3 regions of the Amycolatopsis sp. NPDC043887 genome follow, and region 1 is predicted to be linked to each of the others. Evidence: predicted binding sites of a transcription regulator. Region 1 holds the regulator's gene; each other region holds the start of a gene.

Evidence for each region. Region 1 encodes HspR, which represses chaperone genes until heat shock. Its sites were predicted from a motif close to ANNTTGAGTNNNNNNNACTCAANNT; they were not measured.
Region 2: a site for HspR is predicted at 4,266-4,290, ahead of AC069H_RS14575 (adenylate cyclase). Genes of this name have one in related genera too.
Region 3: a site for HspR is predicted at 3,906-3,930, ahead of lon (endopeptidase La). Genes of this name have one in related genera too.

The regions. Positions count from the first base shown of each region.
Region 1 is NZ_JBWKEB010000001.1:188,668-199,076, reverse strand. It holds gene AC069H_RS01020 (GNAT family N-acetyltransferase) at 1-238, shown strand, start outside; gene AC069H_RS01015 (YbhB/YbcL family Raf kinase inhibitor-like protein) at 315-854, opposite strand; gene AC069H_RS01010 (DUF4097 family beta strand repeat-containing protein) at 1,016-1,783, shown strand; gene AC069H_RS01005 (DUF4097 family beta strand repeat-containing protein) at 1,811-2,482, shown strand; gene AC069H_RS01000 (alpha/beta fold hydrolase) at 2,479-3,657, shown strand; gene dnaK (molecular chaperone DnaK) at 4,013-5,884, shown strand; gene grpE (nucleotide exchange factor GrpE) at 5,881-6,651, shown strand; gene dnaJ (molecular chaperone DnaJ) at 6,685-7,860, shown strand; gene AC069H_RS00980 (heat shock protein transcriptional repressor HspR) at 7,866-8,294, shown strand; gene AC069H_RS00975 (DUF305 domain-containing protein) at 8,432-9,040, opposite strand; gene AC069H_RS00970 (lytic polysaccharide monooxygenase) at 9,025-9,777, opposite strand; gene AC069H_RS00965 (globin domain-containing protein) at 9,938-10,409, opposite strand, start outside.
Region 2 is NZ_JBWKEB010000005.1:26,063-36,471, reverse strand. It holds gene garA (glycogen accumulation regulator GarA) at 1-166, opposite strand, end outside; gene gcvH (glycine cleavage system protein GcvH) at 292-675, opposite strand; gene clsA (cardiolipin synthase ClsA) at 739-1,374, opposite strand; gene AC069H_RS14595 (hypothetical protein) at 1,412-1,645, opposite strand; gene AC069H_RS14590 (hypothetical protein) at 1,953-2,462, shown strand; gene AC069H_RS14585 (hypothetical protein) at 2,486-2,866, shown strand; gene AC069H_RS14580 (hypothetical protein) at 3,247-4,188, opposite strand; gene AC069H_RS14575 (adenylate cyclase) at 4,291-5,259, shown strand; gene AC069H_RS14570 (hypothetical protein) at 5,262-6,236, shown strand; gene AC069H_RS14565 (adenylosuccinate synthetase) at 6,233-7,426, shown strand; gene AC069H_RS14560 (NUDIX domain-containing protein) at 7,423-8,055, shown strand; gene AC069H_RS14555 (D-Ala-D-Ala carboxypeptidase family metallohydrolase) at 8,061-8,819, opposite strand; gene AC069H_RS14550 (AMP-binding protein) at 9,078-10,409, opposite strand, start outside.
Region 3 is NZ_JBWKEB010000009.1:309,749-320,157, forward strand. It holds gene AC069H_RS25375 (putative bifunctional diguanylate cyclase/phosphodiesterase) at 1-1,693, opposite strand, end outside; gene AC069H_RS25380 (GNAT family N-acetyltransferase) at 1,974-2,912, shown strand; gene AC069H_RS25385 (SAM-dependent methyltransferase) at 2,931-3,779, shown strand; gene lon (endopeptidase La) at 3,947-6,349, shown strand; gene AC069H_RS25395 (hypothetical protein) at 6,515-6,715, shown strand; gene AC069H_RS25400 (helix-turn-helix domain-containing protein) at 6,712-7,215, shown strand; gene AC069H_RS25405 (alkaline phosphatase PhoX) at 7,212-8,372, shown strand; gene AC069H_RS25410 (DedA family protein) at 8,588-9,238, opposite strand; gene AC069H_RS25415 (sensor histidine kinase) at 9,374-10,409, shown strand, end outside.

The sequences.
Region 1 (10,409 bases):
GGCGTTCTCGGACACCATCGGCAGCGCGTACCTCGCGGACGTCTTCGTCGTCGACGAGGCGCGCGGCGCGGGGCTCGGCAAGGAACTGGTCCGGGAGATGATCGACAACGGACCGGGTGCGGAGTTCCGGTGGATGCTGCACACCGCCGACGCGCACGGTTTGTACCGGCGGTTCGGCTTCGGCGACCCGCCCGAGGGGCAGTACATGGAGCGGAACCGGGCGAACGGGCAGGTCTAGCGAGAGCGGCCAAAGTCCGTGAAGGCCTCCTTCCCTACCCTGAGAGTAGGGAAGGAGGCCTTCACGGAAAGCCGGTTCAGCCCTTGTTCTCGTGCAGGGCCGTGAGCGATGCCCGGGCGATGGCGTGGCTGAAGAGGTTGAAGCCAAGGAAAGCCGGCGTGGCGTCTTCGCCGACTTCCAGTTTTTCGACGTCGACGGCGTGCACCGTGAAGATGTACCGGTGCGGCCCGTGTCCGGGCGGCGGGGCAGCGCCGAGGAACCGCTTCACGCCACCGTCCCCCTTCAGGGTGACAGCGCCCTCCGGCAGACCGGAGCCTGTCTCGTCACCCGCGTTCGCGGCCAGCGCCGTGACCGACGCGGGGATGTCGAACACCGCCCAGTGCCAGAACCCGCTCGCCGTCGGGGCGTCCGGGTCGTAGCAGGTCACGGCGAAGCTCTTGGTCCCGGCGGGGAAGCCCTCCCACGACAGTTGCGGGGAACGGTCCTCGCCGCCCGCGCCGAAGATCCCGGAAAGCTGGGGCGTCGGCAGGAAGCCACCTTCCTCGATGTCGGTGCTGCTCAAGGTGAAGGCAGGCAGATCGGGCAGGAAGTCGTACGGATCGGGTGCCTGCGGCATGCGTCCTCCTGATCGTCGAACAGATGACGGAGCCAGGTTATGACCCCGAGGACCCCGGTGCGGGTTCAGGGATGAATCCGGGGGTTACCCCTATGTCCAACCCGCCGCGCTGCCCTTAGCGTCGAGCTACACGAAAACCTGCTCTGGAGGGACTCAAGACCATGGCGCGCCCACTCCTCGCGATCGGAGGCATCGCGTTGATCGGCGTCGGTGTCCTCACCGGCCTCGGCTGGTGGTGGCCGTCCGACGCGGAGGCCACCTCGGAGGTCACCCAGCCGATCCGCAGCGTGCGCATCGACAACGACGAGGGCCGGGTCAAGATCCGCACCGGCGAGGGGCCGGTCCGGATCCACCAGGAGTTCGAGTACCGCTGGAACAAGCCGGGCGACTCCTTCCGCGTGGAAGGCGACACGCTGGTCCTGGCCGGGTGCGGCACCACCTGCGAGGTCCGCTACGACGTGGTGGTCCCGGCCGGAATCCCGGTCTCGGGCAAGCTGGACTCGGGTGCGCTCGACATCGCCGGAGTGTCCACTGTGGACGTCACGGTCGATTCCGGCGCCGTGTCCGTCACCGACGTGCCGGGCACCGTCAAGGTCCGGTCCGACGCGGGCCGCGTCGAACTGGCGAATATCGGGCAGGCCGTCACCGTGCGGGCGGCTTCCGGTGGCATCAAGGGGGAACGGCTCGGCGGCAACGTCGATGCCCACACCGACAGCGGCCGCATCGAACTCGAACTGGTCAAGGGCGCCGACGTCGCGGCGCGGACCGCCAGCGGTTCGGTCGAGGTGACCGTTCCGGCAGGCGACTACAACGTCACCGGCACCAGTGACAGCGGCAGCCGCGACATCGACGTGAACCAGTCCGGTTCGGCTCAGCACAAACTCGATCTCAACACCGACAGCGGAAGCGTCAAGGTCAAAGCGGCCTGACGGACTTATCGGGGGAAACACTTTCTCATGGGGAACAAAGAAAAGCGCGTCCTCGGCGCGCTCGCTCTCGGCGCGCTGACCGCCTTCGGGATCGTCGGCTGCACAGGGGAATTCCAGCAGAAACTGAGTGACGGCGCGCCCGTCACCGAGCAGGTCACCGCGATCCGGGTGGACGTCCCGGTCGGCGCGGTCACGCTGCGGGTCGAGGACGGCGCCCCCGTCTCGCTGCGCCGCGAAGTGACTTATAACGGCAAGAATCCCGGCAAGACGTACAGCGTCGAGAACGGCACGCTGGTCCTCGGCGGCTGCCAGCAGTGCGGCGTGGACTACGACGTCGTGGTGCCGCGCGAGCTGGCGATCTCCGGGTCCATCGGCACCGGCAAGATCACCCTCGCCCGCGCCGCCTCGGTCGATCTGAAGGGCGACGTCGGCGACTTCAAGGTGATGAACACGTCCGGGCCGGTCAACCTGCGCACCGGCACCGGCGACATCGAGGTCGGTCTCGCGAAGCCGGGCGCGGTCACCGCGAACGCGGAGGTCGGCAAGGTCGTCGTCACCGTTCCCGACGGCGCGTACCAGGTCCGCGCGAAGGCGGAGGTCGGCAAGGTCGAGACCGGCGGCGTCCGGCAGGACCAGGGTTCGGCGAACGTCCTCGACCTCCAGGCCGGCACCGGCTCGATCACGGTGAAGCCTGTATGAAGACGCTCGCCGCGATCACCGCGCTGACCCTGCTGCCGCTTTCCGCGCTGCCCGCGTCCGCCGCGCCAGGGATCGACTGGAAGCCGTGCGCGACCGAGTACGCGCCGACACTGGAATGCGCGAGCCTGCCGGTGAGCGATGGCTTTTCGATCGCGCTGGCGAAACTGCCCGCGACCGATCCCGCGCGTCGCGTGGGTTCGCTGCTGACCAATCCGGGCGGTCCGGGCGGTGCCGGCGTCACCGTGCTCAAGTACGGCGGCCGCGGTTTCGCGCTGGACCGGCCGGAAATGGCCGAAGTGCGGCAGCGGTTCGACGTCATCGGGTTCGACCCGCGCGGCGTCGGCGACAGCGGGCCCGCGATCACCTGCGGGCCGGGTCTGCACGATCCGGCGATCAGCCGATTCCCGCGGAGCCGCGCGGACTACGACAAGCTCCTCGCGCACAACCGCGCTTCGGGCGGCGAATGTCTGAACAGGACCGGTCCCGGATTGTCCTCTGTGGACACTTGGCGGGCCGCGGACGACATCGAAGCGATCCGTGTCGCCCTCGGCGAGCCGAAGGTGAACTGGCTCGGCGTCTCCTACGGTTCCGAACTCGGTGCCGTGTACGCGGAGAAGTACCCGAAGCGCATCCGGACGATGGTGCTCGACGGCGCGGTCGACCACTCGCGGCCGACCAGGCAGGCGGTCCTCGAAGAGGCCATCGCGACCGAAAGCGCGCTCAAGGACTTCGCGCGGTGGTGCACGACGTCGGCCGACTGCGCGCTTCGCGGCAAGGACGCCCTCGCCACTTACGACGCGCTGATGCGGACGCCCGGAGGTGTGCCGTCGAAACAGCTCGGGCGGAACGCGACCGCCGAGGAGATGGCGGCCGGCGTCTACGGCAGCCTCATCCTCCCCGCGTTCTGGCCGGACCTCGCGAAGGCGATCGAGGCCGCGACGGCGGGGAACGCGGACGGACTGCTGCCGTACTCCCAGCTCGACCCGTCCTACGGCGCGTATCGCGCGATCGGCTGTCACGACTTCGGCTCGCCGTTCACCTCCTACGCCGACATGCGGGCGATGCAGGGACTGGTGAAAACCTTCTCGCCGCACGGCTGGCGGTATTCGGAGTTCTGGGACATGGCGAGCGGGTGCGCGGGCTGGCCCGTGCCTTCGGCAGGTGACCGAGCTTGAGGTGGCCGGAAGCCCTTGATCTTTTGGAGTCGCGCGTTTCGGCCGTCAGGCCCCGTGATCGGGATGGCAGGGCGCCTTCGACGGGAGGTGACGTGCATGCGGTGTGCGCCCTGGCAGCGCGAGCGCGGTCGCGCGATAGAGAACACTGCGAGCGGCGTCACACCCGCTCCGGGCACGGTCTGCCGGTAGTCCGGGAACAAGACGATCGTGCCGCACGTTGAGCCGGATACAAGGTTGAGTGAGGGTGACTCAAGTCCGGCTTGACGGAAGCCCCACCATCCCGATACAACTTGCGTTGAGCCCACTCAAGGTGGGTCGAAACGTGCAGGTCACGAACTAGCAGGAGGATCACACCATGGCGCGAGCGGTCGGCATCGACCTCGGCACGACCAACTCGGTCGTCGCTGTCCTTGAGGGCGGCGAGCCGACGGTCATCGCCAACTCGGAAGGTTCCCGCACCACCCCGTCCATCGTCGCCTTCGCCAAGAACGGCGAAGTGCTGACCGGCCAGCCGGCGAAGAACCAGGCCGTGACGAACGTCGACCGGACCATCCGGTCGGTCAAGCGGCACATCGGTACCGACTGGAAGACCGAGATCGACGGCAAGGCCTACACCTCGCAGGAGATCAGCGCCCGCGTGCTGATGAAGCTCAAGCGCGACGCCGAGGCGTACCTGGGCGAGACCATCACCGACGCGGTCATCACCGTCCCCGCCTACTTCGAGGACGCGCAGCGGCAGGCCACCAAGGAGGCCGGGCAGATCGCCGGCCTGAACGTGCTCCGCATCGTCAACGAGCCCACCGCGGCGGCGCTGGCGTACGGCCTCGACAAGGGCGAGAAGGAACAGACCATCCTGGTCTTCGACCTCGGTGGCGGTACGTTCGACGTCTCGCTGCTGGAGATCGGCGAGGGTGTCGTCGAGGTCCGCGCGACCTCCGGTGACAACCACCTCGGCGGTGACGACTGGGACGAGCGCATCGTCACCTGGCTGGTCGACAAGTTCAAGTCGTCCAACGGCATCGACCTCACCAAGGACAAGATGGCGCTCCAGCGCATCCGTGAGGCCGCCGAGAAGGCGAAGATCGAGCTCTCCAGCTCGAACTCGGCCAGCATCAACCTGCCGTACATCACGGTGGACGCGGACAAGAACCCGCTGTTCCTCGACGAGCAGCTCTCCCGCGCCGAGTTCCAGAAGATCACCTCGGACCTGCTCGAGCGCACCCGCAAGCCGTTCAACAACGTCATCCGTGACGCGGGTGTCGCCGTCGGCGACATCGACCACGTCGTGCTCGTGGGTGGTTCCACCCGCATGCCCGCCGTGTCCGAGCTGGTCAAGGAGCTGACCGGCGGCCGCGAGCCGAACAAGGGCGTCAACCCGGACGAGGTCGTCGCCGTCGGCGCGGCGCTGCAGGCCGGTGTACTCAAGGGCGAGGTCAAGGACGTCCTCCTGCTCGACGTGACCCCGCTTTCGCTGGGCATCGAGACCAAGGGCGGCGTGTTCACCAAGCTCATCGAGCGCAACACCACGATCCCGACCAAGCGTTCGGAGATCTTCTCCACCGCGGACGACAACCAGCCCTCGGTGCAGATCCAGGTGTTCCAGGGTGAGCGCGAGATCGCGGCGCACAACAAGAAGCTCGGCATGTTCGAGCTGACCGGTCTCCCGCCCGCCCCGCGTGGCGTGCCGCAGATCGAGGTCACCTTCGACATCGACGCCAACGGCATCGTGCACGTCCTCGCGAAGGACCTCGGCACGAACAAGGAGCAGTCGATGACGATCACCGGTGGCTCCGCGCTGCCGAAGGACGACATCGAGCGCATGGTCAAGGACGCCGAGGCGCACGCAGAGGAGGACAAGCAGCGCCGCGAGGAGGCGGAGACCCGCAACCAGGCGGAGACGCTGGTCTACCAGACCGAGAAGTTCGTCAAGGACAACGAGGACAAGCTGCCCGACGAGCTCAAGGGCAAGGTGAAGTCCGCGATCGACGAGGCCAACGAGGCGCTCAAGGGCACCGACTCGGCGAAGATCCGCGAGTCCATCGAGAAGCTGAACACGGCTTCCCAGGAGCTGGGCACCGCGCTCTACGCCAACGCCACCCCGGGCGCCGAAGGTGCCGCCGGTGATGGTGCCGCCGGTGCGGCGGGCGCGGGTGCCGGTTCGCAGGCCAAGGCGGACGACGTCGTCGACGCCGAGATCGTCGAAGAGGACGAGAAGGACAAGAAGTGACCGGACGCTACGACGAAACCGAGGGCCGGGGCCCGGACGAACCGGTGGTCGTGCGGGACCGTAGGCGGATCGATCCGCTGACCGGTGAGGTCCGCTCGGCCGCCCCGGCGACCGAGCCCAAGGATGGTCCGAAGCACGCCGCTCCGACCGAAGAGCCGGCTGTCCCGACGGAGCCGGAGCCCGCCGCACACGCGGGCCCCGGCCTCGGGGAGTCCATTGTGGACGACTCGGTGTCGGTGGCCACCGGACTGGAGAAGGAGCTGGCGGAACGCACCGCCGACCTCCAGCGTCTTCAGGCGGAGTACGCCAACTACCGCAAGCGCGTCGACCGTGACCGCGAGCAGGTCGTCTCCGGCGCGAAGGCGTCGGTCGTCAACGATCTGCTCCCGCTGCTCGACGACCTCGAGCGCGCGGAGCAGCACGGCGATCTGACGGGCGCCTTCAAGGCGGTCGGCGAGAAGCTGGTCGGCAGCCTGCAGCGGTCGGGCCTCGAGCCGTTCGGCGCCGAGGGCGAGCCCTTCGACCCGAGCGTCCACGAGGCGGTCCAGCACAGCACGTCGCCGGACGTCACCGGGCCGACGGTCACCACGGTCATGCGCCGCGGATACCGCTTCGGCGAACGCGTGCTGCGCGCGGCGCTGGTCGGGGTCACCGACCACGAGCCGGGCGCGGCTCCCGCGCCGTCGGCGCAGGGCGCCCCGGTGGACCCGCCCGTCGGTGGCGAGCTGCCGCTCGAGGGCGAACTTTTCGATGAGAACAACCGCTGATCGGCGATACGGCGTGAAAGGAGGAGACGTTCGGTGAGTGCACGGGAATGGATCGGTAAGGACTTCTACCGTGAGCTGGGCGTCTCCTCCGACGCCACCGCGGACGAGATCAAGAAGGCCTATCGCAAGCTGGCCAAGGAGAACCACCCCGACGCCAACGCGGGCAACGCGGAGGCCGAGAAGAAGTTCAAGGCGGTCTCCGAGGCGTACGGCGTTCTTTCCGACACGTCCAAGCGCAAGGAGTACGACGAGGCTCGGCGCCTCTTCGGCTCCGGCGGTCCCGGCGGCTTCGGCTTCCCGGGGGCCGGCGGTGGCGGCGGCGGTTTCGACGTCGGCGACATCTTCGGCCAGGCGGGTCAGCAGCAGGGCGGCTTCGGCGGTCTCGGCGACATCCTCGGCGGGCTCTTCGGCCGTCGCGGCGGCGCGGCCGGTGCCACGGCGAACCGGCCGCAGCGCGGCGCGGACGTGGAGACCGACGTCCGGATCGATTTCGCCGAGGCGGTCAAGGGCGCGACCCTGCCACTGCGGCTGTCGAGCCCGGCGACCTGTTCCACCTGCGGCGGCAACGGCGCGAAGCCGGGGACTTCCCCGAGGACGTGCGCGACCTGCCAGGGCAGCGGGCTGGTCAGCCGGAGCCAGGGCGCGTTCGCGTTCTCGGAGCCGTGCCGTGACTGCCGCGGCCGCGGCACGATCATCGACGACCCCTGCCCGGAATGCGCGGGCGAGGGCATCAGCACCCGCACCCGCACGCTGACCGTGCGGATCCCGCCGGGCGTCGCCGACGACCAGCGGATCCGGCTGGCAGGCCAGGGTGAACCGGGCCGTGGCGGCGCGCAGCCGGGCGATCTGTACGTCCGCGTGCACGTCGCTCCGCACGCGGTGTTCGGGCGCAAGGACCTCGACCTGACGATCACCGTGCCGGTGTCCTTCACGGAGCTGGCCCTCGGCGGCACGATCACCGTGCCGACGCTCGAGGGCAAGGTCTCGCTGAAGGTGCCGCAGGGCACAGCGAGCGGTCGCGTGCTCCGGGTGCGCGGCAAGGGAATCGCGAAACGCGACGGCTCGCAGGGCGATCTGCTGGTCACCCTGCAGGCGGCCATCCCGGCCAAATTGGACGACAAGGCCCGTGAAGCGCTGGAGGCCTACGCGGAGGCCATGGCAGATCACGATCCGCGACCGGAGATCACCGAACTTCTCGAAGGCAGGTGAGCACGATGTTCGGCGGGCTGCCGCACGGTGCGGACGAGGACACCCCGGTGTTCGTCATTTCGGTGGCGGCGCAGCTTTCCGGCCTGCACGCGCAGACCCTGCGGTCCTACGACCGCCAGGGTCTCGTGTCGCCGGGCCGGACCTCCGGCGGTGGACGGCGTTACTCGATGCGGGACATCGCGTTGCTGCGCGAAGTGCAGCGACTGTCCCAAGAGGACGGTGTCAACCTCGCGGGCATCAAGCGGATCATCGAGCTGGAGAACCAGGTCGACGCGCTCCGCGCGCGAATCGCCGAACTGACCGAAGAGCTCACGGCGGCGTACGTCGCCGCCGAACAGACGGCCGCGGCCGTGCACGCCTCCTACCGCAAGGATCTCGTTCCCTTGCGGCAGCAGACGGCGCTCGTGGTCTGGAAGCCCAGAAAACGCAATTAGTCCTCTGAATGCTCCGGGTCACCTTTGAGGTACCTGCTGCGGGTGGGGTCCGGAACGCCACCTTGGCAAGGCGGAGGTGGTGGAGCCTGAGCCCAGCGCGCGTGTCGCCTTACCCCGCATTCAGAGGACTAAATGCGTTATTGGCCGGGCACCAGGGTCCGGATCTGCTGGACCTCGCCGGTGCGCGAGTCCATGATCCGCTGGGCCAGCGCCTTCGCCTCCGGGTTCTTGCCGTCCTTCAGCTCGGTCCTCGCCAGCGCGACCCCGTTGTGCTGGTGCGCGACGAAGATGTCGGCGAAGTCGAGGCCGAACTCCGCACCATCCTTTTTGGACAGTGCTTCGAGGAGGCCCTTGTCGGTGAGTCCGTCGCCACCGTGATGGTGGTGCGCGTGCGGATCCGCCGAACCCGTCTCGGGTTTGCCCCAGGCCTTCAGCCAGTTCCGCATGTCGGTGGTCTCGGTCTGCTGCGTCGCCTCGATGGCGGCCGCGAGATTCGTCAGCTCCTGCTTCTGCCCCTGCTTGGCCTTCACCAGTTTGACGATCTCCACGCCCTGGTTGTTGTGGGCGATCATCATCTGCAGGAACATCACGTCGGCGTCGTTGTACGCCGCGGACGCCTCCGCCGACTGGGGGACCGGGGAGATCGGGGCGCCGGCGTTGGGCGGTGAGCCGTCGCCGCCCCCGCAGCCCGCGAGGGCCACGAGGCCGGCGACGAGAACGAGGGCCAGCTTCACTGCCGTGTCCACAGCGCGGGTGTGTTCGGCGGCTCCCAGCCTTGGATCGCCGTATGTGTCATCTGGCACCGGTAAGTGACGCCGCCGTAGGTCACCGTGTTGCCGACCGCGTAGGACGTCCCGGCCGCCCAGGTGCCGCCGGTGGGCGGGTTGGTGGTGCTGGTCGGCGGGTTCGACGTCGTGGGCGGGTTGCTGGTGGTCGGCGGGTTGCTCGTCGTGGGCGGATTGCCGCCGCCGATCTGCAGGTCGATGCAGCTGTAGAAGGCCATCGGCGTGTCCGCGATGTTCCAGATGGCGAGCACCTTCTGGCGGCCGCTGAAGCCGTTCAGGCTCACCGTGTGCGACGTCGGGTCCTTCGGCGCGGAGTTGTTCCCGCTGATGTCGGCGATCTTGGTGCCACCGATGTAGTACTCGTAGTTCGTGGTCCGGTGGTAGGCGGTGAACTTCCAGTTGAAGGTCACGCTGTTGCCGACCGACGCGGCGGGCCACGGCTTCGATTCGTCGTTGAGCTCGGCGAATCCGGGAACGCCGCCGTTGCAGCTGCGGAGCCCCTTGGGGCCTTCGACGCTCTGCGGTTCGTAGACGATGGCACCGCAGCCGGAAACCTTGCCTTGGGCGCAGTTCGCCTGGCGGCTGGGCGGGGACAGTACGTAGCCATGTGCGCTGGCCACCTGCGGGATGGCCACGATGGCGATCGGGGCGAGGATCGCACCGGCGGCGGCTGCCACGAGCTTGCGTTTGACGGTCATGCCGGCTCCTGGGGGATGGAACGACGGTGTTCCCGTGAGGGGGAGCAATGTGGTCTAGACCATAAATCCGCCGGTGACCGCGGTCAATGATTCACTGACCTACTGCTGCGTCAAGCCCAGGTGGAACAGCCGATCGGCCTAATACGAAGGACGCATCGGTTCAGTCCAGGGTGAAGGGGTCGTACTTGATCCGCTCCAGGTCGGTGCCCGCGGCGAGCAGTTTCGCGATCGTCGCCCGGATCATCGGCGGTGACCCGGCGACGTACACGTCGCGCTCCTTCCAAGCGCCGCGCTGGGTGACCGCCGTGGCCAGCGTGCCGCGGTCGCCACCGGCGATGGTGCCTTCCTCGGTCACCGGGGTTACCGTCAGCCAAGGGCAGGTGACGGTGAGCCCGCGGAGTTCGTCGAGTGCGTAGAGGTCTTCCGGACGGCGGCCGCCGAAGAACAGGTGCACCGGAGGGTTGTTCTTCCAGCGCGACATGTCGTCGAGCAGGGCGAGCAGCGGCGCGACGCCGGTGCCGCCGCCGATCATCAGCAGCGGACGTCTTTCCGTGTGGTTCACCGAAAGCGCGCCGAGCGACGGACCGAGGCGCCAGACGTCGCCGAACCGGGTGTGGTGGACGATCGCGCGC
Region 2 (10,409 bases), on a different contig from region 1:
CCAGCAGCGCGGAACCCGCGGGCAGCGCGTCCACACCCTGGACGGGGGCCTCGGCAGCCGGAGGAGCCTCAGTGCCTTCGACGTCGGCCAGGAAGTCGGCCCGGAAGACAGAAGTCCGCTCCGGAGACTGCTCCGGGGGAACGCCGGGCCCGTCGTTCGTGCTCACCTGAGCTCTCCTAACGCATGTGTGTTGCCACTACTCAAGAACGTGTGGAGGTCAAACGTACCGTGCCTGATCGAATCTCCGGCCCGCGGCTCCCCCTACTCTTCCCGAAGGGCCGCGGCCTGCGGCTATTCCTTGATCAGGGCCTGGTACGCCTCGGCCTCCAGCAGGGATTCCACCGAGCTCGCGTCGTCGAGCCGGAGCTCGATCAGCCAGCCCTCGCCGTAGGGGTCGCTGTTGATCAGCTCGGGCGACTCGGTCACCGCGTCGTTGACCGCGACCACCTCGCCGTCGAGCGGGGCGAACAGCTCCGAAACGCTCTTGGTCGACTCGACCTCGCCGAACGCGTCGCCCGAACCGACCTGCTTGCCGACCTCGGGCAGTTCGACGAACACCACGTCACCGAGCTGGTCCTGGGCGTACTCCGTGATGCCCACGCGCACGAGCCCTCCGTCGCGCACGGAGACCCACTCGTGTTCCTCGGTGTACCGCAGTTCTTCTGGAGTGGACAACGCCGCTCCCCTTTCTGACGCCCTCGCTCGAAACCGACGCGCGCAGTTTCGCATCCCGCCGGGTCACGCGCCCGGCGCCTCCCGCAACTCGACGGGTCCGGCCGGTCGTAGCGCCCGTGCGGTCTGGACGACGTACAGCACGCCCGAATAGACGTACAGGACCGCACCCCACGCCGTGAAGGCGTAGCCGATCGGCCTGGCGATCGCGGCGATGTCGGAACCGCCCTGGGTGAGCAGCAGGAACGGGAAGGCGTACATCAGCACGAAAGTGGCGCCCTTGCCGATGTAGGTGACCTCCGGCGGGGCGAAGCCGCGGTGCCGGAGCAGCAACACGCAGACGCCCAGTACCGCCTCGCGGACGACCAGCGGAACCACCAGCCACCACGGGATGATGTCGCGGATCAGGAAGGCGATGAGGGTCGCGAGGATGTAGAGCCGGTCGGCGGCGGGGTCGAGCAGCTGGCCGAGCCGCGACATCTGGTTGAGCCAGCGGGCGAGTTTGCCGTCGAGCCAGTCGGTGAGCGCGCTGAACACGAGCAGCGCGAGCGCCCAGCCGTCCTCCTTCGGGCCGAGGAGCAGCCACAGGAAGACCGGCACCCCGGCGAGCCGGAGGATCGAAAGCATGTTGGGAACGTTCAGGGCCTGCCGCAGCAGGGAAGGCTCTTCGCTGGTCACGCTCGGTTCGGGGGGCGTACTCACCCGCTCAGCCTATCCAGCGGCGGCAGGTCCTCCCCCGTCAGCTGGCCCGGGTGTGGGTCCAGCCGCGGCGTTGCAGGTCCGCGCTGGTCAGCGCCACGGGCCTGCCTCGGTGGTCGGTGCCCATCCAGCGGTTGTGGCCGGCGGAGGTCTCGAGGACGTACGGGCGGCCACTACACCAGACGACGGTGCACGGCGCCGTCGGTGGCAGCTCCGCGCTCGCCGGCGCGGCGGCCTGGGGTGACGCGGGGTCGGTCTGTTCGTCGGTCTTCATCACTCTCACGGTTTCGTGACGGGGACTGGGACACGCCGGAGCGCTACCTTTGTTTTCGGCAGGACGGGTCCGCGCGTTAACGGATCCGGCATGGATTCGTCCGATCGGTTCGCGACGACAGCAGGATGTTGTCGCGCTGTGAACGGCATGTTAATCGTCCACAATGGACAGTCAGTGGGCGGTCCTCGCGTACCGCGGCGGCGGGGTCGCGATAGCCTCCCGCGAATCGAACGTGGCTCAATGCCACGGCATCGGGCCCGGCCGGGTCAGAATGGGCCGGCCACGACCGGCCGACGAAAGGATCGCCTTGCGCGTCTCGACCACCACGGGAACGTGGCGGCGCCTGTTCGCGGCCTGCGCCGTCACCGGAACGCTCGCCGCCTGTTCGGGCGAAGATCCGCCACCGCCTGTCACCTCGATGTCGGTCTCGCCGCCCTCACTCCCCACAGTGGTGTCCAGCGTGCCGGTGCCGCCGATCCCGTCGCGGACCCCGCCGAGTCCCTCCGCCGCCCCGCCTCCCACTTCCCAGCCGAAACCCGCTGAACCGGTTCAGGGTTCGTGCGGCACGGTCACCGCGGCCAGCGGGCTGACCCTCCAGGTGCTCAACGGCCCCGGGGTCTCGTGCGCGGACGCGACCGGGATAGTCGGTTCGTTCCACCAGAGGATCGCCGGACGGCAGTCCGCGGGCTCGGACGAACCGGTCAGCGAGACCGTGGACGGCTGGCTGTGCGTCTCCGGCGCTCCCGCCGCGCAAGGCGGCACCAGTTGCAGCAAGGGCGAACAGAACGTGTTCGCCGCCGTCGTCCCCGTCGAATGAACCATCCTCGAGAAGAAGGGCCCATGAAGAGCCTCGCCGTGCTCCCCGCCGCGTTCGCCGTCGTCCTGCTGAGCGGTTGCGGCGCCGATCCCGCTCCCGCGGCCGCGCCGCCGCCCTCCCCCGCCCCCACGGCCGACCAGGTCCTGGCCGGTACGCCGTGTGGCGAGGTCACCGGGTTCCAGGGCGCGAAGAACAAGGTCGTCGTGCGCGGGAAGGCCGAGTGCGCCGAAGCGACGCAGGTGCTCACGGACTACTTCGCCAAGCTGACGCCCGCCGAGGCGGCGTCACCGCAAGGGCCCGGCCCCGTGGTGGTCGGGGCTTGGACGTGCGGGAGCGGGCCGAACGATCCGGTGACGAGTTGTTCGACCGAAGACGAGCGCCAGATCGAAGCGACCCGCTCCTGAGCCTCAGTCGCCCCAGTTGGCCGTACATGGTGCAGGCCTCGAACCTCTGTCCTGGTTTCGAGAACCCGCCGTCCCGCGACACGTCACCTTGCCGCAGTCGGCGGTTTTGCCCACCAGGGCCGTGCCGCCCTGCTTGCCGCCGGAGAGAAGGTCGCGCAAGGCGAGGCCGAAACCGGACAGATCGTCACCCTTCACGAACTCGAAGGTGTGTCGATGGGCGCGGTACCGGCGCCGGTTTCCGTCTGAGGTACATGAAGGTCGAGTTTCCTCGGCTCAGCCGAGGGAAGGGTCCTTCACCCGCGGCCGCTGTGGCTGCTCGCGTACCTGGGAAAGGCCTCCGGGTTTCCGCGCCTTTTCCGACACACGAGTCCTTTCGTCGTTCACTGGAGCCTCAGCAGGACTTCGTGTTCGAGTTTGCCGACGAGAAGGTACTCGGGCCGATATCCGGGCGGGACCACGAAACAGACGAGACCCGTGGTGCCGCCGAAAGCGCCGGGAGCGCCCGCGCAGTCCTTGACCCGCTCCGGCTCACCGTGTTCGTCGGCCGACAGTTCCAGCGGCGTGTCGCCGAGGCGGGACGCCTCGATCCGCAAGGTGAGGACGTGGAATCCGCTCAACCACGCCTCGGCTCCCTCGGGCGGCCCGGTCCTGCTGTCGAGCACCCGCACGACCGCCTCCCCGGATACGGCGGTCTGCCCACGGGCGAACACCGGCGGCGGTCCCCATAAGTCGCGACGGTGTTCCCAGAGATTCGGGACGGGGTCGGCCGCCTCACGGTAGGCCTTCCCGCCGAAGCCGACCGGCGTCAGGACCACTAACGCGGCGAAGGCCAGCCCGGCCAGGAACGGCAGGGACTTCCACGCGATCCCCGGTCTCGCCACTCTGACCAGCACGATGGCCGCGAGCGCCAGGAGCGCCCAGCCGAGGGACATCGCCGTGATCTTCTCCCACGGATGGTGGGCTTCCACGACGTCGGCGGCCCCGCGCACGGACAGAACCCGGTCCGTCACCGACGAAAGCCGGGCGACCACCGGATCAGCGAGGCCGAACGCGTCTCTTGTCGGCACTTCGATCGCGCGGCCGTCTTCGGTGATCGCCAGAACCTCGTAGGAGGTACGCGGGCCGTGCTGTCCTTCGGTGGTCGTGGAGTTCGTTTCGGAGATCACCGCGCGCACATCGTAGGTGCCGGCCAATCCTTCGACGGCCCATCGTCCGGCGAAGGCCGCGACTGAACCCCAGACGATCCCGATCACGAACGCGATGATCATCGCGTTCGTGCGCTGCCCGTCTTTCCGATCCAGTTCGAGGAAGACCACCAACACCCCCTGTCCGGCTCGCCCAGCCTATAGGCCGAGGCCGCCGCACGGCACGGGATTTGTACCCACCCCTTGCGATCCGAAGTAAGAGTCGTCTAGACTCAAACTATGCTCACCAGGGAAGACGCCGTGAAGGCGGTCGAGAACGCGGTCGACGCGGCCGCTCTGTTCGCCCGCCATCGCTACCGCGAACTGGCGGCCGCGCTCCACCCCGACCGCAACCCCGGCGACGAGCGCGCCCACCGTGCCGCCGCCACCCTCAACCGCCTTCACGACAGTTGGAAACGCGCCAGGCGCCAGACGGTCACCACGGCGACGTCGGCGTACGCCCTCACCGCGCCGCACGCGGTGGGCAGTGTCGCGACGACGTACCGGACCACCGGGCCACACCTGGTGAAACTCGTCCGCGACCCGGCGCTCAATCCGCTGATCCACGCCGAATGGGACGCGTTGCGCGCGCTCGACGGCTTCACCGAACGGCACCGGTGGCTGCGCCCCTACTACCCGCGGCTGCTGGACACTTCCGGTCCGGTGGCCAGAGGTGACCGCGCGTTCAGCGTCCTCGATCCGCTCGTCGACGGTTTCGTCACCCTCGCCGATATCGGGAAAGCCTTCCCCGGCGGGCTCGACGGCCGCGACTACGCGTGGATGCACCGCCGCCTCCTGCGTGCCGTGGCGGGCGCGCACCGGGCGGGTGTCGTCCACGGCCACCTCACCGCGGACAACGTGCTCGTCCATCCCGGACAGCACGGCATCGTCGTCGTCGGCTGGTCCTTCGCCGTCGAAGACGGTGTGCTCCCGCTGGCGGCGGACAAGTCCGTCGACTACCCGCCGGAAGTCCACAAAGGACTACCGGTGACCGTGGCCACCGACGTCCACATGCTCCACCGCATGATGCTGGAACTCCTGGCACCGCACGAAACCCGCCAACGCGAATTCGCGACCTGGTGCACACAGGAAGCCCCGGCACAACGACCCGACGCCGCCGACCTGCTCGACGAGTACGACGCGCTGCTCGACGACCTGTACGGCCCCCGCGCCTTCCGCCCCTTCACCATCCCCGAGACAGGAGCCTGACCATGGGACACGGACACTGGGACGACAACGCCTACGCCGCCGCGAAGACTTTCCGGCGGGCCAAGGGCGAGGACGACTTCGGCTACACCGCCGATCTGCGCTCCAAGCCCGCGAAAGACTGGAAGGTCGCGCCCGCGCTCGACCCGCTGAACGCCGTCCGGGAATGCCGGGATTCGGCCGACCACACCGATTCGACGCCGATCGCGGTGCTGTTCGACGTCACCGGCTCGATGCGCCGGGTGCCGCGGGTCATGCAGGGCAAGCTCGGCAAACTGCACGGCCTGCTGAAGCGCCGGGGCTACCTGGCCGACCCGCAGGTGATGTTCGGCGCGATCGGTGACGCCGACAGCGACCGGGTCCCGCTGCAGGTCGGGCAGTTCGAATCGGACAACCGGATGGACGAGCAGCTGCGCACGATCTTCCTCGAAGGCGGTGGCGGCGGGCAGAAGAGCGAGTCCTACGAACTGGCCGCCTACTTCATGGCCCGGCACGTCGTGACCGACGCGTGGCAGAACCGCGGCCGCAAGGGCTATCTGTTCATCATCGGCGACGAGCTGAACAAACCCGCGCTGGAGGCGCGCCACATCCGCCGGGTGATCGGGGACGACGTGCGGGAGGACATCGACCCGGCTTCGGTGTACCGGGAGCTTTCCCGTAAGTGGCACGTCTTCTTCGTGCTGCCGAACCAGTCGTCGTACTACAACGACCCGGAGATCGGCGAACACTGGAGCGGCCTGCTCGGCCAGAACTTCCTGAAGCTCGACGATCCCGGCGCGGTGTGCGAACTGATCGCGGCCACCATCGGGCTGGAAGAGCGGGTCGTCGACGTCGACCGTGCGCTCGCCGATCTCGCGGACGTCGGCTCGGTCGCCGAAAGCAAGGCGGTCGGCAAGGCGTTGGCGAAGCTGGGCACCAAGACGGTCGTCACGTCGGCGGTGCCCGAGGCCGAGGGGCCGAGCGACGTGGTGCTGCGATGAGTCGCCTGGACGGTCACGTGGTGGTGGTCGGGCTCGGCTTCGGCGACGAAGGCAAGGGCGCGGTTGTCGACGCGCTCTGCGCCGACCGGCCCACTACCGCCGTGGTCCGCTTCAACGGGGGCGCGCAGGCCGCGCACAACGTCGTCGTGGACGGGCGGCACCACACGTTCAGCCAGTTCGGGGCGGGCACGTTCGCCGGCGTGCCCACCCATCTGTCGCGGTTCGTGCTGGTCGAGCCGTTCGCGCTGGCCGCCGAAGCGCGGCGGCTGGAAGCGGCAGGTGTCCGGAATCCGCTCTCGCTGCTGAGTATGGACGGCCAGGCCCTGCTCACCACCCCGTTCCACATCCACGCCAACCGGGCAAGGGAGGAGGCCCGGGGCGTGAACCGGCACGGCTCGTGCGGGAAGGGCATCGGCGAGACCGTCTGGTACTCGCTGCTGCCCGGGGCCGAGCCGGGTGACGTGGTGGAGAGCCAGGAGGTGATCGGGACGCCGGGGGAAGCGCCCACGGTCGCCGACTGTGCCCGGCCGTCGGTGTTGCGGCGCAAGCTGGACGCGCTCGCGCGGTTCTATGCCCCGCTCGCCACACCACCGCACGGCGTCGACGAACTGGTGGCGCTGTACCGCGATTTCGCGGACGCGGTGCGGATCACCGACGGGGACGAAACGGGACGGCTGGCGGATTCCGGGCGGCTGGTGTTCGAGGGAGCGCAGGGGGCTCTCCTCGACCAGCACCACGGGTTCCATCCGCACACGACCTGGTCGACCACCACGCCGCACAACGCCCGCGACCTGCTGGGCGGGCGCCCGCACGCCGTCCTGGGTGTCACGCGGACGTACCTCACCCGGCACGGCGCGGGACCGCTGCCGACCGAGTCCGCCGCCGTGCTCGCCCGCTTTCCGGAGGCGCACAACGAAACCGGCGAATTCCAGGGCGCGTGGCGGGCGGGTCATCTCGACGCGGCCCTGCTCGATTACGCGATCGCGGCCTGCGACGGCGTCGACGCGCTCGCGGTGACCCACCTCGACGCGACCGGGCTGGAGGTCGTCCCCAAGGACGGCTCTCCCGCCGTCGACCTGACGGATCCGCTGGCGTGGTTCGGTGCGCGGCTGCCGGTGGCCGTCACCGGGTACGGCCCGGACAGGGCCGGTTACCGGGTCGCGGAGGCAAGGTCGACAATCTACGCGTGATCGAGTCGACGCCGGTGTCCGTTGACGTGCTCGTGGTGCGGTTCGCCCCCGGCACCAGGAACGTGCTGCTGGGAATCGCGCCACGAGCCGCCGAGCCCTTCGCGGGAGAACTCGCCCTGCCAGGGGTGCTGCTCGGGCTCGGGGAACGGCTGAGGGAGGCGGCGCACCGGGCGGTGGCCGGCAAACTCGGCCTGCCGTCCGACGCGCTCTCGGCGGCCGGGCAGCTCGCCACCTTCGACGAGCCGAACCGTGATCCCCGCGGTCCCACGCTCTCCGTCGCCTTGTGGGCAACGGTGGATCCCGCGCTCGACGAGCCGGGGAACGTGGTGTGGGTTCCGCTGGACGAGGTCCCTCCGCTGGCGTTCGACCACGACCGGATCGTGGCGGACTGCCGCCCGATGCTGGCCGAGCGGCTGTGGCGGGACGTGGCGTTCACGGCCGGGCTGCTGGGTCCGATCTTCACGACGGCCCAGGCGCTGGACGCGACCGAAGCGCTGACCGGGGACCGCCCCTATCCGGCCAACCTCGGCCGGACCATGGAGCGGGTCCCCGGTTTGCGGCGCACCACCGAACACGCGGCCGCCCTCCCCAAGGGAGGACGGCCGCCGTCGCTGTGGCGCTGGGAGTGACGAGGTCAGATCCCGCAGGAGGAGGCCGACCAGAACCGCGTCGACCGGTGTGCCACGTGGGTGTGATCGTTGTGGCCGGGGTAGCCCGGCCCGAGGATCTCCGCGAACCCGTGGTTACGGGCCTGCTTCGCCAATCCGCAGAAGCCCTGCGAGCCGGCACCGAGATCGACGGCGTCACCGTAGAGATGACGGCTGTTGGTCGCGCCGCCGACCGCGTTGTTGCAGGCGACGCTGCGGAAGCCGCCGTTGACGTCGATCGGCCGGTCGCCCATGGCGTGCCGCATCGCCTGCAGCTTCCACATCGAGACCAGCGCGTTGGCTTTCGCCGTCGCCGGTGTGACGTTGCCGCCCGACCAGTCTGAGTTGCACCGGTTCAGTTCCGCGTAGGTGAAGTTGATCGGCGTGCAGTCGTCGTCCTGCAACGCGTAGAGCTTCGAGAACGTGGCCGAACCGGCGATGCCGTCCGCGGCCAGCCCGTACGCCTGCTGGAAGCGGGTGACCGCGGCCTTGGTCCCCGCGCCGAACTGGCCGTCGAGGGCGAGCACACCACCGTAACCGGGGTACCCGGCGACCCGGATCTGCAGTTGCCGGACGTCCTCACCGGACGCGCCCTGGGACAACGTGCGTCCCCAGGAGTAACAGGCGTCGGCGACGGACACTTCGCCCGCCGTCACCGGGCCCGGATCGGCGGCGGCCGGAGTGGCCACCGCGGTACCGAGCCCGGCCACCAGGGCGAGCATCGGCAGGAGGAAACGAATGCGCATGACAGGAACACCTTTCAAGCAGGGAAGGTGAGACCCGTGACCCCCACGGGTTGTCAACGATTCACTGCCGAGGATGCTAACGCGGTTCCGGTTACCGCGCTGTGGGTCGTTCGACCCACACGCCCAAGCCGGAACTCGCGTGCTTGAAGACGTGACTCGCGTGCTTGGAGGCGGAACACTCCGGGCCGGGCGAGTTCCGTGTCCAAGCACGCGAGTTCCGGCTCCGAACACGCGAGTTCGGAGTTCGGGGCCGGGCCGTCAGCCCTTCAGCTGCGGGAAGTCCTCCTCGCGGAACTCCCCCGCCGGCCGTCCGTCGGCCTCGTTCTCCCGCCCGCGCAGCTCGACGCGCCGGATCTTGCCGGAGATCGTCTTCGGCAGTTCGGTGAACTCCAGCCGCCGGATTCGCTTGTACGGCGCCAGATGCTCCCGGCAGAAGGCCAGGATGGACACCGCGGTGTCTGCCGTGGGCTCGTGCCCGTTCGTCAGGACGACGTAGGCCTTCGGCACCGCGAGCCGGATCGGGTCCGGCGCCGGGACGACCGCCGCTTCGGCGACCGCCTCGTGTTCCAGCAGGACACTTTCCAGCTCGAATGGCGAGATCCGGTAGTCCGACGCCTTGAAGACATCGTCCGTGCGGCCCACGTAGGTGATGTAGCCGCGTTCGTCGATCGATCCGACGTCCCCGGTGTGGTATAAGCCGTTCGCGAAGGCCGCGGCGGAACGTTCCTCGTCGTCCGCGTATCCGGCCATCAGGCCGACCGGTCGCTTCTCGAGGTCGAGGCAGATCTCGCCCTCCTGCGCGCGTTCGCCGGTGACGGGGTCCACGAGCGCCACGGTGAAGCCCGGCAACGGGCGGCCCATCGACCCCGGCACGACGTCCTGCCCGGGCGTGTTGGCGATCTGGACGCTGCTCTCCGTCTGGCCGAAACCGTCGCGAATCGTTACGCCCCAAGCCTTTTCGACCTGGTCGATCACTTCGGGGTTGAGCGGTTCGCCCGCGCCGACCACCTTGCGCGGCGGCGTCTTCAGCACGGTCAGATCCGCTTGGATGAGCATCCGCCACACCGTCGGCGGGGCACAGAAACTGGTGATGCCGCACCGGTCCATCTGCGCCATCAAGGAGACCGCGTCGAACCGCGCGTAGTTGTGGAGGAACACCGTCGCCTCGGCGTTCCACGGCGCGAAAACGTTGCTCCACGCGTGTTTCGCCCAACCGGGCGACGAGATGTTGAGGTGGACGTCGCCCGGTTCGAGGCCGATCCAGTACATTGTGGACAGATGGCCGACCGGGTACGAGACCTGCGTGTGCTGCACGAGTTTCGGCTTCGCGGTGGTCCCCGAGGTGAAGTACAGCAGGAGCGGGTCTTCCGCCGCAGTCGGGCCGTCGGGCGTGAAGATGTCCGCTTCCTCGTAGGCGTCCACGAAGGACCGCCAGCCCTCGACCGGTTCACCGACGGCGATGCGCGTGTAGCCGCCCTCGACGTTCTCGAACTTGTGCGCGTCGACGGACCGGATCACCACGTGTTTCGCCGCGCCCCGCTCGACCCGGTCGGTGAGGTCCGCCGGGCCGAGCAGCGTCGAGGCCGGGAT
Region 3 (10,409 bases), on a different contig from region 1:
GTTCGTCGTCTTCCGCCGACGAAGTGGCGTAGCCGATCATCGCGTTGGCTTCGACGGAAAGCCGGTCCACCGGATACGGGGCGACGAGTTCCGCGCGCAGCAGTTCCGCGGAGGCCTGGGCGCGTTCCGGCGCGCAGCCGACAAGGAGCGCCGCGAAGGACGCGCCTTCGAGCCTGGCGAGCGGGACGTCGGGGCCGAGCGCGTCGCGGATCCGGCGGCCCGCGGCGATGACCATCCGGTCGGCCCAGACGTAGCCGAGGGCGTCGCTGACGGTGGAGAAGACGTCGAGGTCGATCCGGAGCACGACCGCGTTGGCCTGTTCCCGCAACGGTTCCTTGGCGACCTGGCGGAAGCCCGGCCGGTTGAGCAAGCCGGTCAGCGGATCGTGGTAGGCGTCGTGGCGCAGGGTCGCGAGCAGGCGCCGGTTGTCCAGCGACGTCGCGAGGTGGCTGGCCATCGTGCCGAGCAGCTGGACGTCGTACTTGCCGAACCCGCGCCAGCGGGACAGCCTGTCGTGCGCTTCGACGACGCCGAGGAGCTGGTTCGCGCTGCGCAACGGGACGACCAGCGCCTCCTGCGCGCCACGGTCGAGCAACGCGGAGCGGACGTCGGGATTGGCTTCGGTGATCCGGAAGTGCCGGACGTGCGCGCCGGGCAGGCGCAGCAGCGGGTCGTCGGCGGCCGGGTCGACGGGCGGCAGTTCGTCGCCCGCGACGACCATCCGCATGGTGTCCTTCGGTTCCAGCCGGAGCCTGAGCACGACCCGGCCGGCGGCGAGCTGGTCCTTGATGCGTTCGGCGATGGTCGCCCATTCGCGGACGTCGACACCGCCGACGAGTTCGTCGGCTCGCCCGGCGGGCCGCGCGGCGGCCTGTTGACCGGATCGCGCGACCATCAGGCTGACGTCGGACAGCGCTTCCATGTCGCGCTGCTCGCGGAGCAGGTCGGAGTACGCCCAGTACAAAGCGGTGAGCCCGAGGAACACCGCCAGCACGAGCGGCCAGGCCTTCGGCGTCCCGGAAATGACCAAATATCCGGAAAGGCCGACCGAAGCGTTGACGAAGCCGACGACGAGGATGCGGCCGGTCAAGCGGATCGCGGTGCTGACCCGCATGCGGCGGCGCAGCACGCGGACGGCGGCGAGCGCGAGCAGCGTGCTGACCAGCGGCGCGGTCAGAGTGCCCGCCAGCGCGGCGATCCAGGTCATGTCGTGGGCGCCGGAGGCCTGTTTCACCAGCCCTGCCACGGCGAACGCGCCGGTGATCTCCAGCAGGAAGGCGCCGGCGTTGTAGAGCACGCGGCCCGCGACCTTGCGGGCCAGCAATGTCCCGATGCCCGCCGCGAGGTGGGCGGCGAGCACGACTTCGAAGGGAGCGACGAAGAAGCCGATGACCAGCGGGATCTCGGTGAACGAGATCGTCCACGAGATACCGCTGCGGACGTCGACGTTGATGCCGAGCTGTTCGGCGAGGAGGAACGCGAGCGCGAGGATCGGCCCGATCCACAACAGGTCGTCCGAAGCCTCGAAGTCCAGCCAGAGGCTGACCGCGGCCGCGGCGGCGATGCCCATGGTGAGTACCGCGAAGGTGTAGACGCGGAACCGTCGCTCGTCGGTACGAGCCTCCGTAACGGCGCCTCCCTTGCCCGCCGGCGCCTGTGCGGCGCTCCCGGGCCTGCCGTTCGTGTCCGGCATCCGACCTTCCTTCCCGGCTGCCCAACCGGCCTTGTCCTACCGCGACCTCGGGGACGAGGGCAATACAGTACCCCGGAGGGCGTACCCGAGTCCCATTCGAGACAGTATGAGATCACCCCAGGGTTAACAATGGGCGCGTCCCGCTGACCTGCGTGGACCAAGGGGTGAAATGGGAGCGTTATTCGCGTTCCTTCCGACTACCGGAAGTCACCTGGCGCCACGCCCCGGCCAATCTCGTGAAGTTCCCGGCGGACCCATCAGTAGGGGCTTGAATAGCCCTATGAATAGCCATGCCATCGCCGCCGGGCACGCCGAGCGGCTCGCCACCGTGGACGCCCTGCTCCCCGAAATGCCTGCACTGGAGCCTGTCGAGGGCTCCGTGTCACTCTCCGCGACAGCAGGCGACTCGGCGGCCGCCGGATTGTCGGTACGGACCGAGGCCCGCCCCGATTCTGTTGACTCTCCGTGGCGGGCGCTCGTCGAGCATCGCCTCGAAGCGCGGCTCACCGGCCCTCGCCCGGAAGCTGCCCTTGACGCATTACTCACCCGATGGGATGAACATTTGAAGACCGTCGCCCCACCTGGGGATGTCGAGACCGCGGCGACCGTGGTGCGGCCCAGCCGGGACTCCCCCGGCTCGGCCGAATTGCTGCGCCGCGGCTTCGCGCCGGTGCTGGTGATCGCGGTCCGCCCTGCCGACCGGCTCGCCGTGACGGGGCCGCCCGCCACTCCCGGAGTGCACATCCGGCCCGCCGAAGCGGATGATCTCGAAACCGCCGTCGGACTCGAACTGGAATTGCAGCGTTATGACGCGCAGTTCGGTTCTGTCACTTTGCGCGAGGGCGCGGAGGAAACGATCACCACGGACCTGTCGAAACATCTGGGCCGGGAAAATCCGACATTGTGGATCGCCGAGCTGTACGGACGTCCGCTGGGCATGGTTCGGGTGCAGTTCCCCGGTGAGACGGCGTGGATCGGCGGCCGGGTCGCGGCCGACCGGGTCGGCTACCTGTCGTCCCTGGCGGTGGCCGAACCCGCGCGATCGAGCGGGGTGGGGACGGCGCTCGCCGCGCACGCGCACCAGGTCTTCGACGAATGCGGCACCGAAGCCGTGCTGCTGCACCACGCGTTGGCCAACCCACGATCGACGCCGTTCTGGTACGCGCAGGGCTACCGGCCGCTCTGGACGTACTGGCAGCGCCGACCCGCGGTGCCCTGATCCCGATAGGCTCATTTCGTGAAGAGGGACGATGACGCGGCCCCGGTGGCGCCGACCGGGGTCGACACCGAAAAGCCGTCCGCGGCGAGGATCTACGACTGGTTCCTCGGCGGGACCCACAACTGGGCGGTCGACCGCGAGTTCGCCCGCGCGCTGGAAAAGCAGTGGCGGTGGGTCAAACCGGGCGCGCGGCACAACCGCGAGTTCATGAACCGTGTCGTGCGCGCGGCGCTGAACGCGGGGATCCGGCAGTTCATCGACCTGGGTTCCGGTGTCCCGACCGCCGGGAACGTGCACGAGATCGTCCAGGAGGAGCTGGAGCCGGGCGACACCGCGAAGGTGGTGTACGTCGACTACGAGCCGGTGGCGGTGGCGCACGCGGAGCTGATCCTCGAACGGCACGAGGCGACCGGCTGGGCCGGGATCGTCCAGGCGGACATGCGGCGGCCGAAGGACGTCCTGCGTCATCCGGAGACCCTGCGGCTGATCGATTTCGACCAGCCGGTGTGCCTGATGATGATGGCCGTCCTGCATTTCGCCGGGCCGCACGACGATCCGCCCGCGCTGGTCGCGACCTACCGGAACGCGCTGGCGCCGGGTAGCTGGCTGGGGCTGTCGCACATGAGCTTCGGCGGCCAGACGGGCGAGGACGCGGACGGGCTCCACTGGATGGTCGAGCAGTACCGGAAGACGAGCAACCCCGTGTGGATGCGGGATCGCGAAGAGATCGAGCCGCTCTTCGGGGATTGGCCGTTGCTGGAGCCCGGCGTCGTCCACCTGCCCGACTGGCGGCCGGTGCGGGAGCTGCGGCGGGACGAAGAAGGCGCCCGGCCGTTCGCCTGGTGCGGAGTCTCCGTCCACCCCTGACATCCGACCTCTGAGCCCAACGCGTCGCGTTTAGCCCGCTAAACGCGACGCGTTGGGCATTAGAGGTCGGAGGATTGGGTGATCGCTGACGGCGAACGCGAAAAGGAAACAAACGGGTCGATCGGAGAGTTGAGCTAGGCAGACTCAACTAACCGAGGAGTGCACAGATGACCGACAACCGCCTCCTGCCCGTCCTCCCGCTCGATGACGACGTCGTGCTGCCGGGCATGATCGTCCCGCTCGACCTCGCCGACACGGAGACGCGCGCCGCGGTGGAGTCCGCCCAGGCCAACACGCCTGCCCAGGCTTCCTTCCCGGGGATCCGGTCCAGCGCCGCCACGAAGGCCGAAGTGCTGATCGTCCCCCGCGTCCACGGCGAGTACGCCGAACTCGGCACCATCGCGACCGTCGAGCGCATCGGGCGCGTGCCCGGCGGCAAGACCGCGGTGTTGCTGCGCGGCACCCGCCGCGCCGTCGTCGGCCGCATCGCCGACGGACCCGGCGCCGCCCGCTGGGTGCACGCCGAGGTCGCCACCGAGACCACCGACGACAACGCCGCGAAACTCGCGTCCGAGTACAAGTCCGTCGTCATCGCGATCCTCCAGCAGCGCGGCGGCTGGCAGATGATCGACGCCGTCCAGGAGGTCGAAGACCCGTCCGCGGTCGCCGACCTGGCAGGCAACTCGTCCTACCTCAAGACCGAGCAGAAGCTCGAACTGCTGACCACGCTCGATGTCTCCACGCGACTGGAGAAGGCCCTCGAATGGAGCCGCGAGCAGCTGGCCGAGCTCGAGGTGACCGACACCATCCGCAAGGACGTCCAGGAGGGCATGGAGAAGCAGCAGAAGGAGTTCCTGCTGCGCCGCCAGCTCGAAGCGATCCGCAAGGAGCTGGGCGAACTCGACGGCACCGCCAACGACGACGACTACCGCGCCCGCGTCGAGGCCGCCGAGCTGCCGGACGCGGTCAAGAAGGCCGCACTGTCCGAAGTGGACAAACTGGAGCGGACCTCCGACCAGTCCCCCGAGGGCGGCTGGATCCGCACGTGGCTGGACACCGTCCTCGAACTGCCGTGGAACGAGCGCACCACCGACGTCCACGACATCGCGGCGGCGCGCGACATCCTCGACGCCGACCACGCCGGTCTCGACGACGTGAAGGAACGCATCATCGAGTACCTGGCCGTGCGCAAACGTCGCGCGGAGTCCGGACTCGGCCCGGTCGGCGGCCGTCGTTCGGGCGCGGTGCTGGCGCTCGCCGGTCCTCCCGGGGTCGGCAAGACGTCGCTCGGCGAGTCCGTGGCGAAGGCGATGGGCCGCAAGTTCGTCCGGGTCGCGCTCGGCGGCATCCGCGACGAGGCCGAGATCCGCGGTCACCGCCGCACCTACGTCGGCGCGCTGCCCGGCCGGATCGTCCGCGCCATCAAGGAAGCGGGCTCGATGAACCCGGTCGTGCTGCTCGACGAGATCGACAAGGTCGGCGCCGACTACCGCGGCGACCCGACGGCCGCGTTGCTGGAAGTGCTGGACCCGGAGCAGAACCACACCTTCCGCGACCACTACCTCGAGGTCGAGCTCGACCTGTCCGACGTCGTGTTCCTGGCGACGGCGAACGCGCTCGAGACCATCCCCGGCCCGTTGCTGGACCGGATGGAGCTGGTCACCCTCGACGGCTACACCGAGCACGAGAAGGTGACCATCGCCCGCGACCACCTGCTCCCCCGCGAGCTGGAGCGCGCCGGCCTCGGCAAGGACGACGTCACGCTGACCGACGGCGCGTTCAGCCGCATCGCCGCCGAGTACACGCGGGAAGCCGGGGTGCGCAACGCGAACCGGACCATCGCGAAGGTGCTGCGGAAGGTGGCGACCAAGGTCGCCCTCGACGAGGTCGAGCTGCCGCTCACGATCGACGCCGACGGGCTCGAGACCTACCTCGGCCGTCCTCGGCACCTGCCGGAGTCCTCGCTGCCCGCGTCGACACAGCGAACGTCGACCCCGGGCGTGGCGACCGGGCTGGCCGTGACCGGCGCCGGCGGTGACGTCCTCTACATCGAGGCGTCGCTGGCGGATCCGGAGTCGGGCTCGACCGGGCTGTCGCTGACCGGTCAGCTGGGTGACGTGATGAAGGAGTCGGTGCAGATCGCGTTGTCGTACCTGCGCTCGCGCGGCGCCGAGCTGGAACTGCCGGTCGGCGACCTGAAGGACCGCGGCATCCACGTGCACGTCCCCGCGGGCGCGGTGCCCAAGGACGGGCCGAGCGCCGGCATCACGATGACGACCGCGCTGGCGTCCCTGCTTTCGGGCCGGGTCGTGAAGTCGGACGTCGCGATGACCGGTGAGGTGTCGCTGACCGGGCGCGTGCTGCCGATCGGCGGGGTCAAGCAGAAGCTGCTGGCCGCGCACCGGGCGGGGATGAAGACGGTGATCATCCCGCAGCGCAACGAACCTGATCTGGACGATGTCCCGGCCGAAGTGCTGGCACAGCTGGACGTCCACGCCGTGGCGAACGTCCGCGACGTGCTGGACATCGCGCTGGCCCCGGCGACGGCTCCGGTCGCCCAAGCGGCGTAACAGCGCGAGGCCGAAGCCCCGGATCCCCCAAGGATCCGGGGCTTTCGGCTTTCCGAGATCCGGACGAACCCGGACATTGCCTCACCTTAAACTCCCTATCACGTTTTGATAACGTGTATTGCGTGCCACCCAGCCGGGGTGCGTGATCCTTGAGAGGGCAAGGTCATGAGTCAAGGAATTCTTTCCCCGTTGCGGCCGAGGCGCAGGTGCGTTTCGGCCGGTCAGATCGTCTGTCTGAGCATTCTCACCGGTTTCACCGCGGCACTGACCTTCGCCGGCACCAGTGCCTCGATCGCCGCGGGCATCGCCATCGCCCTGTTCGGCGCCGTTCTCCGTCACCCCGCGCCCGCCAGGGCACGCCGATGAACACCGAATCGGAGTTCATGGCGCGACTGCGTGAACTTCGCGACCGAAGCGGCCTCAGCATCCGCGCGCTGGCCGCCGCGACCGGCTGGTCCCGCAGCACCTTGGCCGACACGCTGGCCCGGAACACCTTGCCAGGCAACGAAAACCAGATGAGGGTGCTGGTGCGCGCACTGCTCCGGGCAGTGCCCGGAGAGCCGGGAATCGACGAGTATCTCGCCGACTGGCGTCACCTGATCGGACGTCGTCACCACCGCAATGGCGGATGCGCACCGATCGATCGGATACTGCTCGCCTTGGCCGTCGCGGAACAGCGCGGCGGGGCCGACGCGCCGGGACTCCGCAAAGCCCGGGAAATTGTGCTGAGCGAGGGTTCCCTACGAAAGTTCCCTTCTCGCGGTGAATATGCCGCGAATTCACCTGGAAGTCCCCTTCCGCCCGTACTCTCCGACCCGCTCCTTCCCGCACCACCACATCAGCGGATGTCTCGGAGGCATGAGTGAAGCGACGGAATTTCCTGCGCGCGGCCGTGGTCGGCGCCGGTGTCACGGCGTTCGGAAACAGGCTCTCGGGGGCGGCCCTCGCCGCGCCCGCCCAGAACGGACCCAGCCCGTACGGCGCGCTCCAGGCGGCCGACGCGAACGGGATCCAGCTGCCGGCGGGATTCACCAGCCGCGTCATCGCGAGGTCCGGCCAGAAGGTCGCGAACACCGGGTACACCTGGCACAGCGCCCCGGACGGCGGCGCGGTGTTCGCCGACGGCAGCGGCTGGATCTACGTGTCGAATTCGGAGATCACGCCCGGCGGCGGGGCGAGCGCGGTCAAATTCGACGCGAGCGGAAACATCACCGGCGCCCATCGCATCCTGGCGAATACGCGCCAGAACTGCGCGGGCGGCAAGACTCCTTGGAACACCTGGCTTTCCTGTGAGGAGATCGACCTCGGGTTCGTCTACGAGTGCCAGCCGAACGGTCCGGCCACGGCCGCCGTCCAGCGGCCCGCGATGGGGAAGTTCAAGCACGAAGCCGCGGCGGCCGACCCGGTGCGCAAGGTCGTCTACCTGACCGAGGACACCTCGGACGGCTGCTTTTACCGCTTCGTCCCGACGACCTGGGGCAACCTCTCCGCCGGAACGCTGCAGGTGCTGAAGGCGGGCACGGCGACCTCCGGCAGCTTCACCTGGGCGAACGTGCCCGACCCCGACGGCTCTCCCACCGCCACCCGCAACCAGGTGTCCGGTGCGAAGCGGTTCTCCGGCGGCGAAGGCCTGCACTACGCCAACGACACCGCGTGGTTCACCACCAAGGGCGACAACCGCGTCTGGCAGCTCAACCTGACCAACAACACTTACGAGCTGGCCTACGACGACTCGCTGGTCAGCCCCGGCTCGGCCCCGCTGACCGGCGTCGACAACGTCACGGGGACCTCTTCGGGTGACCTGTACGTCGCCGAAGACGGCGGCAACATGGAGATCTGCATCATCACGCCGGACGACATCGTGGCGCCGTTCCTGCGGATCAACGGCCAGAGCTCGTCGGAGATCTGCGGTCCCGCGTTCACCCCGGCGGGCAACCGGCTGTATTTCTCGTCGCAACGCGGTACCTCCGGTTCGTCCTCCGGCGGGATCACCTACGAGGTGACCGGCCCCTTCCGTTCCTGAGTGCCTGTTGGTGAACCCGCACCGCGATCGACGTCGGCAGGGCGACCTGATCAACCCTCTCCCGTTGACAGGCAAGGGCGCCCTGCCACCGCGATAGCGGGGCCTTCGGCCGGGCGGGTTCACGCGTTGTGTCCCTTCTCCGAGTCCATCCTCAGCTCCGCCAACAGGCTCTGACACCGCGTGCGGGGCGCCCGGCCGGGCGCCCCGCCACCGGCTCAGGCGTTGGTGCGGTTCTTCTCACGCAGGCGGTTCACCACGAAGAGGGTCAGCGCGACCCCGACGGCGGCGATCACGAAGTACTGGAAGAACCCGGCGTACTCCTCGACCAGGTGCCAGCTCTCCCCGAGGCCGTAGCCCGCCAGCACGAACACCGTGTTCCAGATCAGGCTGCCCAGCGTGGTCAGGGCCAGGAACCGCCAGAACGGCATGCGCTCGATCCCGGCGGGCAGCGAGATGAGGCTGCGGAAGATCGGCACCATCCTGCCGAAGAACACCGCCTTGGTGCCGTGTTTCTGGAACCAGGCCTCGGTCTTGTCGAAGTCGGACGTCTTGACCAGCGGGATCTTCGCCATCCAGCGGCGCGTGCGGTCTCGGCCGAGCAGGAGGCCGAGGTAGTACACGATGATGGCGCCCGCGACCGAGCCGAAGGTCGTCCACACCAGCGCTTCCACGAGGGTGAACGTGCCCTGGCTGGCGGAGAACCCGGCGAGCGGGAGCACCAGTTCGCTGGGGATCGGCGGGAACAGGTTGTCCAGGCCGACGATGATCGCGGCGCCCGGACCGCCCAGCGCGTCCATCAGTGACACCGCCCAGCCGGCGAGTCCTCCCATCGGTTCGCTGGCGGTTTGGGCGAGCAGGAGGTTCATGGCGGCCTTTCGTGGTCGTCTGCAGTTGCCAACGAACGTACGAATCACGCGGGTTCCGCACCCTGGGGTGAAGCGGCACAGATCACTGCGGAAAACCTCAATACCGACCTTCGGATACCCCGCTAACCTGGCGCTATGCCTGTTCCGGCAGCGATGCGCCGCTACCTGCGCAAGATGCTCCGCGGCACGCTGGGCCTGGCGATCGGCGCCACGACCGGGGTCGCGGAGTTCTTCTACGTGCTTTTCGGCGGCATCGCGCTCGCGGTTCCCGCGTTGCGGCGGCCCGTCTTCTCCGGCGCCCGCACACTGTCCGAAATGGAGCGACAACGGCTGGAGAAGTACTTCGGCGAGGAGAACGCGACGGATTACTCCGGACGCCGCGCGATGGCCTACCTGGTCCCGCGGTGCGTCATCGGGTTGCTCAGCGCCGGGATCTTCGGCCTGATCCTGCTGGGTGCCGGATCCGGCCTGATCATCGGGTATCAGCTCCTCGACGGCAGGTCGCCCGGCGGTGACGCCCCGGCCGATTGGTACGACCCGGTCACCACCCTGCTCTTCGGCGCGCTGCTCGTTTTCCTTTCCTTGCAAGGACTCATCGGGGCCGCGACGCTGGACGGCAAGCTGGCGAGGTACTTTTTCGGGCCCAGCAAGAAGGAACAGCTGCGCCGCCGGGTCTCCGAACTCGCGACCAGCCGGGCCGAGGTGGTCGAAGCGGTCAACGGCGAGCGCCGCCGGATCGAACGGGACCTGCACGACGGCGTCCAGCAGCGGCTCGTCGCGCTCGGGATGCTGCTCGGCCGGGCACGGCGGGCCACCGACCCGAAGCGCGCGTCGGATCTGCTGCGGCAGGCGCACGAGGAGTCCCAGCGCGCCCTCGTCGACCTGCGCGAGGTCTCGTGGCGGGTGTATCCGATCGCGCTGGACTCCGACGGGCTGCACCCCGCGCTGGAAGCGCTCGCGGAACGCTCGGGGATACCGGTCCACCTCCGGGTCGACCTGCCGGAACGGCCACCGGCGGCCATCGAGACCGTCGTCTACTTCGTCGCGTCCGAAGCGGTCACCAATACGATCAAGCACGCCGCGGCGACGCGGATCGACATCGAGGCCGAGCGGGACGGGAACAGGGTGCGGGTACGGATCACCGATGACGGCACGGGCGGGGCGAGGGAGT